One region of the Streptomyces sp. NPDC060035 genome, then DNA from elsewhere that is predicted to be linked to it. Evidence: riboswitches for the same ligand, from Rfam matches in the RefSeq annotation. Region 1 holds a riboswitch; the other holds the start of a gene.
What was found. A riboswitch is a leader RNA that binds a small molecule or an ion and turns the genes downstream of it on or off. The one in region 1 is predicted to bind glycine.

Region 1 (5,890 bases):
TTGCGTGAACACTTGTCGTATAAACTCTGCGAACGAGGCAGAGAGTTGACGCACCGGCCCGTCCGCCCGTCACGGCCTTCCTCTGGCCCCGCACGCCGACAGCGCCGTCTGCACCCGCCCACGCATCACCGTGTCTCCGAAGTGAGAGGCGACCCACTATGCCGCTGCATGTTTCTCCGGCCCCAGCGCCCGCACTGCGCAGCGTTCTCGCGGCACTCGGTTCTCCCACCGCAGTCCGCGAGGCCCATACGCCCGCTCTCCGGTCCGTCCAGGGATCGCTGAGCCCCGATCTCCCCCTCCCGGTCCATGTACTGGACCGGATCGTCCCGAACGGCACCACGCCCCGCACCCGCCTCGCCGGCTGGCGCTTCCTGATCCGCAGCGGCGAGCGCGCCGTCGCCGCCGCGGACACCATGCTCACCGCCGACGGCTGGACCTTCTCCCATTTCTTCGAGGGGCCGTACATCGTCTCGACCGAACTCGCCATGCGGCAGGCGGATTCGGCGGCAGCGCACTACCAGCCGCGCCTGCTGTCCGTACCCGAGCTCTACATGCTCACGCTGTGGCTGCACGACGACACCGAAGCCGATGCCGCAGGAGGCACGCTCGCCCCGACCGATGTGCTGGTGCCCCTCGCGCCCGCGCCTCCCGGCATCACGGCCCACCGCCCGCACCGGGTCGCCGATCTGCTTCCGGTCATGACACTGCGTGTCACACCGGCTCCGCTTCCCGGCGTGCCCGGTCTGCTCGGTTCACCCGCCTGATCCTCGAACGCCATGCGCCCCCACCGTGCTCCGCGGTGGGGGCGCATCCCTACCCGTCCGGACTAGCCCCTTCAGGCCACCCCGAACCACCCGAAGGGACAGTGCAGTTGCATTGAACCGTCCGGCCGGGTGATGCGTCATGAGAGGAGAAGAGCAGCTGCCGCGAAATCCCTGCGGAACGACGCCCGTAGGGCAACACTGGGACCGGACCGACTTGATACGGGGGCGGCCATGAACACATCGTCACACCGCAGGACACTCGACTCGACGCAGCGAAAGAACCCATCCATGTGCCAGCACCAGCCACCCTGCCCGACCGCAGACTCCAACGACCGGGAAGCCGCGCGCCTGACGGCCCACCACCCGGAACAGGGCTGGAGCCTGCTGTGCAACGGCGTCCTGCTCTTCGAGGACACCGGTGAGCTGCTCCCGGACGGGCAGATCATTGCCCCGCACCGGCCGCTGAAGACCGGCCGGGTGATGAAAGCCGCCTGACCGCGGCCGGAGAAACACGGGGGCCGGCCCGGAGAAGTCTCCGCACCGGCCCCGACGAGTGTCCGCGTGCTTACTGGTCGTACTCGTCCAGCGGCGGGCAGGAGCAGACCAGATTGCGGTCGCCGAACGCACCGTCGATCCGGCGCACCGGCGGCCAGTACTTGTCCGAAGGCGTGACACCGGCCGGGAAGACAGCCTCTTCACGGCTGTAGGCGTGCGTCCACTCGCCACCGAGCGCAGCCGCCGTGTGCGGGGCGTTGCTCAGCGGGTTGTCCTCCGCGCCCCACGTACCGGATGCGACCTTCTCGATCTCGCCGCGAATGGCGATCATCGTGTCGCAGAACCGGTCGAGCTCCGCGAGGTCCTCGCTCTCGGTGGGCTCGATCATCAGCGTCCCGGCCACCGGGAACGACATCGTGGGCGAGTGGAAGCCGTAGTCGATCAGCCGCTTGGCGACGTCGTCGATGCTGACCCCGGTCGCCTTGGAGATCGGGCGCAGATCCACGATGCACTCGTGTGCGACAAGCCCGGCCGGGCCGTTGTACAGGATCGGGAAGTGCGGTTCCAGGCGCTTGGCGATGTAGTTGGCCGCGAGTACGGCGACCTGCGTCGCACGCTTCAGTCCCTCGCCGCCCATCAGGCGTACGTACGCCCAGGAGATGGGCAGAATTCCGGCCGAGCCCCACGGGGCCGCCGAGATCGGGCCGACGCCGGTCTCCGGGCCCGCGGCGGGCTGGAGCGGGTGGTTCGGAAGGTACGGCGCCAGGTGCGCACGTACGCCGACCGGGCCGACGCCCGGGCCACCGCCGCCGTGCGGGATGCAGAAGGTCTTGTGCAGGTTCAGGTGCGAGACGTCGCCGCCGAACTTGCCCGGCTTGGCAAGGCCGACCAGCGCGTTGAGGTTGGCACCGTCGACGTACACCTGGCCGCCCGCGTCGTGCACCTCGCCGCAGATGGCGGCGACGTGCTCCTCGAAGACACCGTGCGTGGACGGGTAGGTGATCATGAGGACGGCGAGTTCGTCGCGGTGCTTCTCGATCTTGGCGCGGAGGTCCTCGATGTCGACCTCGCCGTCGTCGGCGGTCTTCACCACGACGACCTTCATGCCCGCCATCACGGCGCTCGCGGCGTTGGTGCCGTGCGCGGAGGACGGGATGAGGCAGACGGTGCGCCCCTCGTCCCCGTTGGCCCGGTGGTAGGCCCGCACGGCCAGCAGACCGGCGAATTCACCCTGGGAGCCCGCGTTGGGCTGGATGGAGACGGCGTCGTAGCCGGTGACCTCGGCGAGGCGCTCCTCCAGCTCACGGATGAGGGTGAGGAAGCCCTGTGCCTGCTCCGCCGGCGCGAAGGGGTGCAGCGCGCCGAATTCGGGCCAGGTGATCGATTCCATCTCGGCGGTGGCGTTGAGCTTCATGGTGCAGGAGCCGAGCGGGATCATGCCCCGGTCCAGCGCGTAGTCACGGTCGGCGAGCTTGCGCAGGTAGCGCAGCATCGCCGTCTCGGAACGGTGCTGGTGGAAGACCGGGTGGGTGAGGAAGGTATCGGTGCGCATCAGGTTCTCGGGCAGCGCGTCGTCGGCGTCGGCGTCGAGGGCCTCGATGTCGCCGCCTGCTCCGAAGGCGGCCCAGACAGCCGCGATCTGCGTACGGGTGGTGGTCTCGTCACAGGCGACGGAGATCCGGTCGGCGTCGACGAGCCGCAGGTTCACTCCGCGCTCACGGGCTCCGGCGACCACACCGGCCGCCGCGCCGGGGACGCTCACGGTGATCGTGTCGAAGTAGGCGCTGTGCACCACATCGATGCCGGCGGACCGCAGACCGTCGGCCAGGATCGTGGCGTACCTGTGGGTGCGCCACGCGATCGTGCGCAGCCCCTCGGGGCCGTGGTAGACGGCGTACATCCCTGCCATGACGGCGAGCAGTACCTGCGCGGTGCAGATGTTGCTGGTGGCCTTCTCCCGCCGGATGTGCTGCTCGCGGGTCTGGAGTGCGAGGCGGTACGCCTTGTTTCCGTCCGCGTCGACGGAGACGCCCACGAGACGGCCGGGCAGACTGCGCGCGAACTTCTCGCGGACGGCCATGAAGCCGGCGTGCGGCCCGCCGAAGCCCATCGGGACGCCGAAACGCTGCGTGGTTCCGACGGCCACGTCCGCGCCCAGCTCGCCGGGCGGGGTGAGCAGAGTCAGGGCCAGCAGGTCGGCTGCGACGGTGACGATCGCACCGAGTTCGTGGGCGCGGTCGATGACGGGCTTGATGTCACGTACCGCTCCGGAGGCGCCCGGGTACTGCAGCAGGACACCGAAGACGCCACGCTCGGCGACTTCAGCCGGAATTCCCTCGGTGAGGTCGGTGACGACCACCTCGACGCCGGTCGGCTCGGCGCGGGTCCGGATCACGGCGACGGTCTGCGGAAGGGTGTCGGCGTCGACCAGGAAGACGCCGTTCTTGACCTTGCCGACGCGCCGAGCCAGCGCCATGGCCTCGGCAGCTGCCGTGCCCTCGTCGAGGAGAGAAGCACCGGAGGTGGGCAGACCGGTCAGGTCGGCGACCATCGTCTGGAAGTTCAGCAGGGCCTCGAGCCGCCCCTGGGAGATCTCCGGCTGGTAGGGCGTGTACGCCGTGTACCAGGCAGGGTTCTCCATGACGTTGCGCAGGATCACCGGCGGGGTGAACGTGCCGTAGTAGCCGAGCCCGATCATCGGTGCGAGCACCTGGTTGCGGTCGGCGAGGCGTCGCAGCTCGGCCAGGACCTCGGCCTCGGTACGGGCCGCCGGGAGATCCAGCGCCTCGGCGCTCTTGATCACGTCGGGCACGGCAGCGTCGGTGAGCTCGTCGAGGGAGCCGTAGCCGACCTGGGCGAGCATCTTGGCCTGGGCCTCGGCATCGGGCCCGATGTGGCGCTGCTCGAAGGGAATGCCCTGCTCCAGCTGGGAGAGCGGAGTGCGACGGGGGGTCATGATGGAGGCCTCCTGGTCTCACGACCTGCGAGGGGCACCACGGCGTGGCTGCCCGAACGGCCTCCCCATCTGTCATCTCGACCTGAGAGCTTCACCGGCATGCCCAGAGGCAGACCGGCTTTCACCGTCGGTGAGGAAGGGGCCCGCCACGGCACATGCCGTACGAATCCCGCCCTGCTTTCCAGAGTGACCTCGTCCGTGCGGTACGGGGGCCTGAGAGATTCCGGGGAGGAGTTGCTCCTTCGGCGCCACCGGAATTCTCCGGAGGACTCTCCCGCACAGGGTCAGCAGCCAGGTTCCAGACTACCAGCGGGCCGGCACCGGCCGTCTCGAGTGGCCGAAGCCCCGGATCTGGCCTTTCGTAGTGCCTGTGGAGCAGTTGCGACCACCCTGATGCAGTGCGACCTGTGGGAGGCACCGTGCAGACCGACATCGATCCGCGCAGCCTGATCGGCCGCAAGGCCTTCGACCGCCAAGGCTCCAAGATCGGAACGGTGGACGAGGTCTATCTCGACGACGCCACCGGTGTACCCGAGTGGGCCGCCGTTCGCACCGGACTCTTCACCCGGGACGCGTTCGTCCCGCTGGAACCGAGCGAATTCGTCGACGGCACGCTGGTGGTCCCCTTCGACCGCGCCCTGATCAAGGACGCCCCCGATTTCGGTGTCGGCCGGCATCTCTCCCCGGAGCAGGAGCTGCAGCTCTACCGTCACTACGGGCTGGACTCCGCCGCGCCGGGCGGGACGGGGCCGGACAGGAACTTCGGCAGGCTGGCCGGCCACGAGGAATAGTCCACAGGGTTTCGCACGAGGGGAAGCGGGTCGGCCGGCTGCAGCTGCGGATCGTCGACGCGGAAGGTGCGCACCCGGCCCGGCCGCTCCCCGGGCTCCTCGAACCGGACCGTGACACGGCCGACGCCGCTGCCCTGCACCCAGCCGTGGCCGTGGACGTCGTGCCGTACATCGTGGCCGGCGGGCCACCGCCGGCCGGCAAGCCGGTCCGCCCTCTCCTCGGCCGCGTCCTGCGGCGTGACCGGCTCGTCGGGGATGTCGGCGGCCCCGCTCTCCGACTCGCCCGCCACCGCCTGCAGTGCGTCGGCGGCCTGCGCGAAGAGGTCCTCCTGGGTGAAGTCCGCGAGCCCCGTGACGCCTACTCCCAGGAGCCGTACGCCCCCGGTGGTATCGACGGCCTCCAGCAGCCGCGCTGCGGCTTCCCTGACGACCGTGGGGTCGTCGGTGGGGCCGCGCAGGGTCTCGGAGCGGGTGAGCGTGGAGAAGTCGTAGCGGCGCACCTTGAGCACGACGGTCCGCCCCGACCTTCCCGCGTTCCGCAGGCGCTCCACGCACCGTCCTGCCAGCCGCTCCACCTCCGTCCTGACCCGGACCCGGTCGTGCAGGTCCACGTCGAAGGTGTCCTCGACCGACACGGACTTCGCATCCCGTTCCGCGACGACGGGCCGGTCGTCGTGTCCGAGGGCCATGCGGTACAGCGCGACGCCGTGCGCATTGCCCAGCAGACGGACCAGCTCGGCCTCCCCCGCCTCGGCCAGGTCCTGGACCACCGTCATCCCGGCGCGCCGCAGATGGTCCCCGGTGGCGGGCCCGACGCCCGGCAGAATCCGCACGGACATGGGAGCGAGCAGCTCACGCTCGGTACCCGGTTCGATGAGCAGGAG
Region 2 (5,890 bases), on a different contig from region 1:
AGGATGGGAGCGGGGATTTCATCGGCGCGATGTGCCGGTGCCGGCCCGCCGGAGCGGACGTCGCGCACCCGACAAGCCCTGGGCAGAGGGTCACCGTACGAGGTGAGGCGGCCAAGGCGGCCCTCCTTCCTCTGCCAGGGGCCTGGACATCGGAGCCGGATCCGCGAGCCGGTGGGGCGACCGCGTCACCATGCGTCACGTCCAGTGAACCCCTTGTGGGCGACAGAGGGAAGCCACTTGTGACCGAAATTGCATGATCGCGGCGAACAGCTGCTCATCTATGAGCACTTAGGGGGTCTCTGGGGTTGTGTCCTGTCAGCACTCGATGATGTTGACCGCGAGCCCGCCGCGCGCCGTCTCCTTGTACTTGACGCTCATGTCCGCGCCCGTCTCCTTCATGGTCTTGATGACCTTGTCGAGGGAGACCTTGTGGCTGCCGTCGCCGCGCAGCGCCATCCTGGCCGCGGTGACCGCCTTCACGGCCGCCATGCCGTTGCGCTCGATGCACGGGATCTGGACCAGACCGCCCACCGGGTCGCAGGTCAGGCCCAGGTTGTGCTCCATGCCGATCTCGGCGGCGTTCTCCACCTGCTCGGCGGAGCCGCCGAGGACCTCGGCGAGGGCGCCCGCGGCCATCGAACAGGCGGATCCGACCTCGCCCTGGCAGCCGACCTCGGCGCCGGAGATGGAGGCGTTCTCCTTGAAGAGCATGCCGATGGCCCCGGCGGCCAGCAGGAAGCGGACGACGCTGTCGTCCTTCTCGGCCTCGGTGCAGCCGCCCGCGGCGAAGTTCATGTAGTAGTGCAGGACGGCGGGGATGATGCCGGCGGCGCCGTTGGTCGGGGCGGTGACGACGCGGCCGCCCGCGGCGTTCTCCTCGTTGACGGCCATCGCGTAGAGGGTGATCCACTCCATCGCGTGCGCCTGCGGGTCGCCCTCGGCGCGCAGCTGGCGGGCCGAGTTCGCGGCGCGGCGGCGGACCTTCAGACCGCCGGGCAGGATGCCCTCGCGGGACATGCCGCGTGAGACGCAGGCCTGCATGACGCGCCAGATCTCCAGGAGGCCGGTGCGGATCTCGTCCTCGGTGCGCCAGGCCTTCTCGTTCTCCAGCATGAGCGAGGAGATGGACAGGCCCGTCTCGCGGGCGAGCCGCAGCAGCTCGTCACCGGTGCGGAAGGGGTGCTTGAGGACGGTGTCGTCCGGGACGATCGGGTTCTCCCCGGCCACCGCGTCCTCGTCGACGACGAAGCCGCCGCCGACCGAGTAGTACGTCTTCTCCAGGAGCGGGGCGCCCTCGTGGTCGTACGCGAAGATCGTCATCCCGTTGGCGTGGTACGGCAGCGCCTTGCGGCGGTGCAGGACCAGCTGCTCGTCGGTGTCGAAGGGGATCTCGTGCATGCCGAGGAGGCTGATACGCCCCGTGGAGCGGATCTCCTCGACCCGGCTGTCGGCGCCCTCGACGTCGACGGTACGGGGGGACTCGCCCTCCAGGCCGAGCAGGACGGCCTTGGGGGTGCCGTGGCCGTGGCCGGTCGCGCCGAGCGAGCCGTACAGCTCCGCCCGTATCGACGCGGTGTGGGCCAGCAGGCCCTCGTTCTTGAGGCGGCGGGCGAACATGCGGGCCGCGCGCATCGGGCCGACCGTGTGGGAGCTGGACGGGCCGATGCCGACCGAGAAGAGGTCGAAGACCGAGATGGCCACGGGAGGACTCCTAAGGGGTTGGTAGACGCCGTTGTCTGCCGGGTGGTGCGGGCCGGGCCGGTGGGCCCGAAGAGCGCGGGGGACAAGGGTGGGGGCACCGCGCACACTGTTCAGTGTGCGCGGTGCCCCCACCCGACATGCAAATTGCGGGTGGCCTACTTGAGGCCGGGGTACAGCGGGAACTTCTCGGCCAGCGCGATCACGCGGGCCTTCAGGTCGTCCGCGTCGAAGACCGGCTTCAGCGCCGAGGCGATGATCTCCGCGACCTCGGTGAAGTCCTCGTCCTGGAAACCGCGGGTTGCCAGCGCCGGCGTACCGATCCGCAGACCCGAGGTGACCATCGGGGGGCGCGGGTCGTTCGGGATGGCGTTCCGGTTGACCGTGATGCCGACTTCGTGGAGGCGGTCCTCGGCCTGCTGGCCGTCCAGCTCGGAGTTGCGAAGGTCCACGAGGACCAGGTGCACGTCCGTGCCGCCGGTCAGGACCGAGACGCCGACCTCGGTGACGTCCGGCTGCACCAGACGCTCGGCGAGGATGCGGGCGCCGTCCAGGGTGCGCTGCTGGCGCTCCTTGAACTCCTCGCCCGCCGCGATCTTGAACGAGACCGCCTTGGCCGCGATCACGTGCTCCAGCGGGCCGCCCTGCTGACCGGGGAAGACCGCAGAGTTGATCTTCTTGGCGAGCTCCTGCGTCGACAGGATGACGCCGCCGCGCGGACCGCCGAGGGTCTTGTGCGTGGTGGTCGTGACGACATGGGCGTGCGGCACCGGGTTGGGGTGCAGACCCGCGGCCACCAGGCCCGCGAAGTGGGCCATGTCGACCATCAGGTACGCGCCGACCTCGTCCGCGATGCGGCGGAACGCGGCGAAGTCGAGCTGACGGGGGTACGCGGACCAGCCGGCCACGATCAGCTTCGGCTTGGACTCCTTGGCCAGGCGCTCGACCTCGGCCATGTCCACGATTCCGGTGTCGTCGACGTGGTACGGGACCACGTTGTAGAGCTTGCCGGAGAAGTTGATCTTCATGCCGTGGGTCAGGTGACCGCCGTGGGCCAGGTTCAGGCCCATGATCGTGTCGCCCGGCTTCAGCAGCGCGAACATCGCGGCGGCGTTCGCCTGCGCACCGGAATGCGGCTGGACGTTCGCGGCCTCGGCGCCGAAGAGCGCCTTGATGCGGTCGATCGCGATCTGCTCGACCACGTCGACGTGCTCGCAGCCGCCGTAGTAGCGGCGGCCCGGGTAGCCCTCGGCGTACTTGTTGGTGAGGACGGAGCCCTGCGCCTCCATGACCGCGACCGGAGCGAAGTTCTCCGAGGCGATCATCTCGAGGGTGGACTGCTGACGGTGGAGCTCGGCGTCGACAGCGGCGGCGACGTCCGGGTCCAGCTCGTGGAGGGAGGAGTTGAGAAGCGACATCAGGTGGTCCCTTGGGTCTCAGTTGCCGGAGAACTCGGTGTACTCGTCGGCGGAGAGCAGGTCCTTCGGCTCCTCCGCGACGCGCACCTTGAACAGCCAGCCGCCCTCGAAGGGGGCGGAGTTCACCAGCGCCGGGTCGTCCACGACGTCCTGGTTGGCCGCGGTGACCTCGCCGGTCACGGGCGAGTACAGGTCGCTGACCGACTTGGTCGACTCCAGCTCACCGCAGGTCTCGCCCGCGGTCACCGTGTCACCGACCTCCGGGAGCTGGGCGTAGACGACGTCGCCGAGCGCGTTGGCCGCGAACTCGGTGATACCGACCGTGGCCACACCGTCCTCGAGGGCCGACAGCCACTCGTGCTCCTTGCTGTACCGCAGCTGCTGGGGGTTGCTCATGACCTGAATTCTCCTGTACGCGAGGGAGTGCTGATGAACGGTGGTCTTACGGTGTGAGACGGGACTGCATCACGTGCGGAAGGGCCGATGTCACTTCTGACGCTTGTAGAAGGGCAGTGCGACGACCTCGTACGCCTCGTGCGTGCCCCGGATGTCCACGCCGACGGCCTCGGTGCCGGGCGCGGCGTACGCCGCGTCCACGTACGCCATGGCGATCGGCTTGCCCAGTGTCGGCGACGGCGCACCGGACGTGACCTCGCCGATGACCTTGCCTTCGGCGACCACCTCAAAACCGGCGCGCGGCACCCGGCGGCCCTCGGCCACCAGGCCGACGAGCTTGCGGGGCGGGGCGGACTCGGCGCGCTCGGCGGCGGCCAGCAGCGCCTCGCGGCCGACGAAGTCGCCCTCCTTCTCGAACTTCACGACGCGGCCGAGTCCCGCGTCGAACGGGGTCAGCGCTGTGGTCAGCTCGTGTCCGTACAGCGGCATGCCCGCCTCGAGGCGCAGTGTGTCGCGGCAGGAGAGGCCGCACGGGATCAGGCCGTGCGGGGCGCCCGCCTCGGTGAGCGCCTTCCACAGCTGCTCGGCGTGCCCGGGGGCGACGAAGAGCTCGAAGCCGTCCTCGCCGGTGTAGCCGGTACGGGCGATGAGTGCGGGAACGCCGGCGACCGTGCCGGGCAGGCCCGCGTAGTACTTCAGCCCGTCCAGGTCGGCGTCCGTGACCGACTTCAGGATGGCGGGGGACTCGGGGCCCTGGACAGCGAGCAGGGCGTACGCGTCGCGGTCGTCCCGTACCTCGGTGTCGAAGCCCCCGGCGCGCCCGGCGAGCGTGTCGAGCACGAGCTGGGCGTTGCCCGCGTTGGCGACGACCATGTACTCGGTCTCGCCCAGGCGGTAGACGATCAGGTCGTCCAGGATCCCGCCGTCCTCGGCGACGATCATCGTGTAGCGGGCCCGGCCCACGCCGACGGTGGCGATGTTGCCCACGAGCGCGAAGCTCAGGAAGGCCGCGGCCTGCGGTCCGGTGACGGTGATCTCGCCCATGTGCGACAGGTCGAAGAGCCCGGCCCGGGTGCGCACGGCGTTGTGCTCGTCGCGCTCACTGGCGTACCGCAGGGGCATGTCCCAGCCGGCGAAGTCGGTCATGGTCGCGCCCAGGGAACGATGCAGGGCATCGAGGGCGGTGAGACGGGGGGCGGGGGCAGTGCTCATGGACATGGCTCCAGGGCATGACGACAGAGGACGATCCCTCCCCATCTGTCATCGGAACCTGAGAGGTTCGCCGAGAGCCCCTGAAAGGGTCAGCCCCTACAGGGTCGGCTTGCACCTTGGGTGGAGCCGCGTGAGCGGCCCGCTTTTCAGATCTGCCTCATCCACGCGGTACGGGGCCTGAGAGATTCAAGGGAGGAACTTGCTCCTTCGGCGCCCGGCGCACACAGTGACCGGGACTCTCCCGCGCGGATTCAAACGGCCGGTATGCAGTTGGCGGGGTCATCATCGCACGCATTGCGCCAGAGTGGGGTGTCCGGATCCGCGCGGGCACCCATGGCCGCGCCGGTGCCGACACGTGCGACCGGAACCGGTTGTGCCGCATTACCTTTTCTTTACACTTCTTGGGCAGGCCAGGCGTGGGTGACTCGGCAGGGGGAGGGCGATGACGTTGCAGCGGTACGCGACGACCGCAGGGGCAGCGCGCGGTGCGATGCCCGCGCAGCCGGGCGCACCCGCCCGGGAGCTCCTGGGCACGCACGCTCCGGTGGTGCGTGATCTGCGGGGCAGGGGCGGGCGTGGTCCGCGCAGTCTGGACTTCGTGGCGGGGGATGTGGTGGTGGTCTCCGGGCTGCCCGGCAGCGGGAAGTCGACGCTGATCCGGCGCGCGGTGCAGGAGCACGCCATCGACTCCCAGGACGCCAGGGACCGTTGGGCGGGCTCCCTGCCCGCCTTACTTCCGTACGCCCTCTACCGCCCCCTTGTCCGCGTCGCGCACTACCTCGGGCTGTGGCGGGCGCTGCGCTCGGGCGGATCCGTCGTCGTGCACGACTGCGGTACGCAGGCCTGGGTGCGGCGCTGGCTGGCCCGGGAGGCCGGGCGCCGGCGCAGCACGCTGCACCTCGTCCTGCTCGACGTCACCCCTCATGTGGCCAGGGCGGGCCAGCGGGAGCGTGGACGTGGCGTCTCCGGATACGCCTTCGCCCGGCACCGTCGCGCGGTCGGACGGCTGCTGCGCGACACGGAGAGCGGGCTGCTGCCGCCGGGGTGCGCGTCCGCGGTGCTGCTCGACAGGGAAGCCGCCGCGGCGATCGACCGGATTTCGTTCGCAAACGCATAGACCGGTGATCTCCGTCCGGCCGTCCGGAATCTGGACGGTAGGGCGGCCC

Region 2: linked by a shared signal. The riboswitch ahead of gcvT (glycine cleavage system aminomethyltransferase GcvT) and the one ahead of gcvP (aminomethyl-transferring glycine dehydrogenase) in region 1 are both predicted to bind glycine.

The regions. Positions count from the first base shown of each region.
Region 1 covers NZ_JBHWVO010000013.1:9,227-15,116, reverse strand. The annotation lists gene ACFWBQ_RS21130 (hypothetical protein) at 159-764, shown strand; gene ACFWBQ_RS21125 (DUF5999 family protein) at 1,053-1,259, shown strand; gene gcvP (aminomethyl-transferring glycine dehydrogenase) at 1,330-4,215, opposite strand; glycine riboswitch at 4,407-4,502, opposite strand; gene ACFWBQ_RS21115 (PRC-barrel domain-containing protein) at 4,635-5,006, shown strand; gene ACFWBQ_RS21110 (DNA polymerase IV) at 4,928-5,890, opposite strand, start outside.
Region 2 covers NZ_JBHWVO010000011.1:146,523-152,412, forward strand. The annotation lists gene ACFWBQ_RS19515 (L-serine ammonia-lyase) at 316-1,701, opposite strand; gene glyA (serine hydroxymethyltransferase) at 1,857-3,116, opposite strand; gene gcvH (glycine cleavage system protein GcvH) at 3,135-3,512, opposite strand; gene gcvT (glycine cleavage system aminomethyltransferase GcvT) at 3,603-4,724, opposite strand; glycine riboswitch at 4,881-4,978, opposite strand; gene ACFWBQ_RS19535 (AAA family ATPase) at 5,167-5,841, shown strand.